One region of the Peribacillus sp. NPDC046944 genome, then DNA from elsewhere that is predicted to be linked to it. Evidence: a T-box and tRNA genes for the amino acid it is inferred to sense, from the RefSeq annotation. Region 1 holds a T-box; the other holds one or more tRNA genes.
What was found. A T-box is a leader RNA that pairs with one kind of tRNA and senses whether it is charged. The one in region 1 lies ahead of serS (serine--tRNA ligase), so its partner is inferred to be a tRNA-Ser.
Positions count from the first base shown of each region.

Region 2: it encodes a tRNA-Ser, which carries the amino acid that the T-box ahead of serS (serine--tRNA ligase) is inferred to sense. The anticodon was not compared.

Region 1 covers NZ_JBNNML010000024.1:7,649-9,887, reverse strand. Annotated here, with positions in the region: gene ACQKIC_RS20770 (D-alanyl-D-alanine carboxypeptidase family protein) at 1-957, shown strand, start outside; T-box leader at 1,025-1,252, shown strand; gene serS (serine--tRNA ligase) at 1,315-2,239, shown strand, end outside.
Region 2 covers NZ_JBNNML010000019.1:85-2,323, forward strand. Annotated here, with positions in the region: tRNA gene ACQKIC_RS19955 (tRNA-Gly) at 22-95, opposite strand; tRNA gene ACQKIC_RS19960 (tRNA-Pro) at 128-204, opposite strand; tRNA gene ACQKIC_RS19965 (tRNA-Arg) at 212-288, opposite strand; tRNA gene ACQKIC_RS19970 (tRNA-Leu) at 307-392, opposite strand; tRNA gene ACQKIC_RS19975 (tRNA-Leu) at 448-529, opposite strand; tRNA gene ACQKIC_RS19980 (tRNA-Lys) at 545-620, opposite strand; tRNA gene ACQKIC_RS19985 (tRNA-Gln) at 631-705, opposite strand; tRNA gene ACQKIC_RS19990 (tRNA-Asp) at 786-861, opposite strand; tRNA gene ACQKIC_RS19995 (tRNA-Glu) at 885-956, opposite strand; tRNA gene ACQKIC_RS20000 (tRNA-Ser) at 973-1,063, opposite strand; tRNA gene ACQKIC_RS20005 (tRNA-Asn) at 1,071-1,145, opposite strand; gene ACQKIC_RS20010 (SprT family protein) at 1,277-1,756, opposite strand; gene cmpA (cortex morphogenetic protein CmpA) at 1,841-1,960, shown strand; gene ACQKIC_RS20020 (Tex family protein) at 2,036-2,239, opposite strand, start outside.

The DNA.
Region 1 (2,239 bases):
GAACTATACCAAGCTATGGCTGTCTATTCAGGAAATGCTGCAACAGTAGCTCTTGCGCAGCTAATTTCTGGCAGTGAAAAGAATTTCGTGAAATTGATGAATGAAAAAGCTGGTAAGTTAGGACTGAAGCATTATAAATTCGTTAACGCGAGTGGTTTAAATAACTCGGATCTTTTAGGGGAATACCCTACTGGTAAGGCTGATGAAGAGAACGTCATGACGGCTAAGGATACGGCACTTCTTGCTTATCGTCTAATTAACGACTATCCGGAAGTATTAGATTATGCCAGTATTTCTAAGCTGAAGTTCCGAGATGGAAAAGAGTATTCTAATTTCAACTGGATGTTACCTGGTCTAATTTTTGAATATGAGGGTGTAGATGGACTTAAAACAGGTTCTACAGACTACGCTGGTTACGCTCATACGGGCACAGTCATCCGAGATGGGCAGCGTTATATAACCGTAGTGATGAAATCCACTACTAAAAACGAACGTTTTGCCGATAGCACTAAGCTGATGAATTATGCATACAGTACATTTAAAAAAGAAAAAGTCCTTCCTGCTAATTACGAAGTAAAAGGTAACAAGAGCCTGGCTGTCGTGAAAGGGAAGGAAGACAGCATTAAAGTTCAATCTAAGAAAGCGATTGAAATGCTAGTCGAAAACGGCGAAAAAGATCAATATAATACTAAAGTTGTAGTTGATAAAAGCAAGTTGAATAAAGATGGTAAGTTAACGGCCCCAATCAAAAAAGGGGAGAAGCTGGGTTATATCGCTGTAACTCCTAAGCAGGGTGAAGATTATGGATTTATTAACAGTGATACAGCGAAAGTCGATTTAGTGGCTGCTGAAACTGTTGATAAAGCTAACTGGTTCGTATTATCAATGCGAGCAATCGGTGGATTCTTCGGTGATGTATGGAGCAGTGTGGCCTCTACGGTTAAAGGCTGGTTTTAATTTTCGTGTATAAAATGGTTGCGTAATGTGTAAAATTATAGTACATTATGGAAAACAATTTGATTTCGAGAAAACCATGACAGGAAAAAGTAATAAGTGCTTCTTTCTTAAGAGAGCCGGTGGCTGGTGCAAATCGGTGTGAGAGTCTTATGAATCCCTCCTGGAGTAAAGTATGGAACGCCTTTACTAGGTTAGTAATTACTTTCGGCTAAAAGCCGTTATCGTGATAAGTGGAAGGTGTTTTTTCGTACACCTTTAACTAGGGTGGCAACGCGGGTTAACTCTCGTCCCTTCTTCAGGGGACGGGAGTTTTTTGCGTTCTCGAGTAAAATCATCAGTAAATAAGGAGGAAATGTAATGTTGGACTTGAAATACGTAAGAAATAACTTTGAAGAGTTAAAGAATGTTTTGCAATTCAGGGGAGAAGATTTGACCGATTTAGGTAAATTCGAGGAACTTGATGTTAAACGCCGTTCTTTAATTGCGGATACCGAAAAGTTAAAAAGTAAACGAAATGAAGTATCTCAACAGGTAGCCATTTTAAAACGGGAGAAGAAAGATGCAGACCAACTGATTACGGAGATGCGTCAGGTTGGCGATCAAATAAAGGGGTATGACGAAGAACTACGTGAAGTAGAAGCGCAATTAGCGAAGTTGCTCCTTTCTATACCGAATATTCCACATGAAAGTGTTCCAGTAGGAGAAACGGAAGACGATAACGTGGAAATTCGCAAATGGGGTGAATTGCCGGAATTCACATTCGAACCTAAGCCCCATTGGGATGTGGCTGGTGATCTAGGAATACTGGACTTCGAAAGAGCTGCGAAAGTGACGGGTAGTCGTTTTGTCTTTTATAGAGGTCTTGGTGCCCGTTTGGAACGTGCATTGATTAGCTTTATGCTGGATTTACATGTCGAAGAACATGGATATGAGGAAATGCTGCCTCCTTATATGGTCAATCGTGCAAGCATGACAGGTACAGGACAGCTGCCTAAGTTCGAGGAAGACGCATTCAGAATTGAAAGCGAGGATTATTTCTTGATTCCTACTGCGGAAGTACCGGTTACCAACTTCCATCGTGATGAAATCTTGAGTGCCGATGATCTGCCAATCAGCTATGCGGCATATAGTGCATCTTTCCGTTCAGAAGCAGGTTCTGCAGGCCGGGATACACGCGGGTTAATTCGCCAGCATCAATTCAACAAAGTGGAATTAGTGAAATTCGTGAAGCCGGAAGATTCATACGCAGAATTAGAAAAGCTTACAGGTCATGCCGAGAAAG
Region 2 (2,239 bases), on a different contig from region 1:
AAAGAGCAATAATGGTAATAATGGAGCGGGTGAAGAGAATCGAACTCTCATCATCAGCTTGGAAGGCTGAGGTTTTACCACTAAACTACACCCGCATTATATAATTATGAATGATTCCGAGAAATAATGGTCGGGAAGACAGGATTCGAACCTGCGACCCCTTGGTCCCAAACCAAGTGCTCTACCAAGCTGAGCTACTTCCCGTAAAATATGGTGCGCCCGGCGGGAGTCGAACCTACAACCTTCTGATTCGTAGTCAGATGCTCTATCCAATTGAGCTACGGGCGCTAATTTCTATGATGTTATTGGTGCGGCCGAGAGGAGTCGAACCTCCACGGGGTTTCCCCCACTAGGCCCTCAACCTAGCGCGTCTGCCATTCCGCCACGACCGCGAAAGCGACTTCGTAAGTTTAACACCTTTTCAACTTGTTGTCAAGTAGAAAGTTATGCGGGTGAAGGGACTTGAACCCCCACGCCTTGCGGCGCCAGATCCTAAGTCTGGTGCGTCTGCCAATTCCGCCACACCCGCGTAATAAAATGAAAATGGTGAGCCATGAAGGATTCGAACCTTCGACCCTCTGATTAAAAGTCAGATGCTCTACCAACTGAGCTAATGGCTCTAAATGAAAATGGCTGGGCTAGAAGGGATCGAACCTTCGCATGACGGAATCAAAATCCGTTGCCTTACCGCTTGGCTATAGCCCATCAATCAAACTCATTAACAGCTAGGTTAATATTATATCACTATAACATCACTTTAGCAAGAGTTTATTTTAAAAAAATAATGGCGGTCCCGACGGGAATCGAACCCGCGATCTCCTGCGTGACAGGCAGGCATGTTAACCGCTACACCACGGGACCAGCAAATAATGTTACGAAAAAAGTGACCCATACGGGATTCGAACCCGTGTTACCGCCGTGAAAGGGCGGTGTCTTAACCGCTTGACCAATGGGCCTTAATTAAAATGTTTCTGGCGGAGAAGGAGGGATTTGAACCCTCGCGCCGCTCGCGCGACCTACACCCTTAGCAGGGGCGCCTCTTCAGCCTCTTGAGTACTTCCCCAAAAAAATGGCTCCGCAGGTAGGACTCGAACCTACGACCGTTCGGTTAACAGCCGAATGCTCTACCACTGAGCTACTGCGGAATAGTGAAAGTTGGTTCCCTTTTTATGCTCAAGGACCTTAGTGGTTGTCGTGAAGAACAAGTTGTTATCTTGTCGACTCTTATGATTATAAAGAGGTTCAGAGTTAAAGTCAAGACATCTTTTTCTTTTTTTTATTTTTTTATTTCTTTTTCTTTAATCCCTTGGTAAATCAACGTTCCTCGGCACTTTCCACAGACAAATCTCGAAGTATCAATTCTTTTTTTTCTTAAATATACCTGCTGACATTGTGCACATATATATTGAATTGTATTCCTTTTCCTCTTAACTTGATTCGAAGGCAAAGGCGAACAGAATCTTGGGGCTCCCGTTTTTTTCAGTAAATGCTTAAAGTCTGCATCCCGGTGCTGGTACCCTTTCTTCTCAAGATGGAGATGATAGTGACATAATTCATGTTTTATGATCCCAATCAATTCTTCCAAACCACGTTCCTCGAAATATTTCTTGTTTATTTCTATATTATGAGTACCAAGCAAGTACCTTCCACCTGTTGTGCGAAGTCGTGGGTTAAAACTAGCTTGATGCTTAAACTTCCTTTGAAAGTGATTCATCGAAATTTCCTCAACCAATTTTTGCAATTGTTGATTATCCATCTCCCACACTCCTTCCATGGTAACAAGACAACCTATTATAACATAGACTAATAAAACAACAGGAATCTTTGGGAGGTTAGCGTTATGCCGAAATGGTTTCAAAACCAAATTAGAAGAGCTTTCTATGATAAGGATTATTATCAAGTGAAAATGTTGAATCAATGCTGGTTTTTTTATCAAAAAAAAGAAACGCTACATTTATGATCATGATTCTACTTACGTAGTGTTCGCTCTCCTATAAAAAAAACCCTTCTAAAAAAGAAGGAGTCTTTTCATTCATTAATTTTGGTCCTTAGGTTGTAACATGGTCAGCGACACTCTCTGTTTTTGAGCATCAACTTGTTCCACCCAAACAGTTACTACGTCTCCGACAGCCACAACGTCCATCGGATTCTTTATAAAACGGTTACTAAGTTTGGAAATATGCACGAGTCCATCTTGTTTGACGCCAATGTCCACAAAAGCACCGAAGTCTACAACATT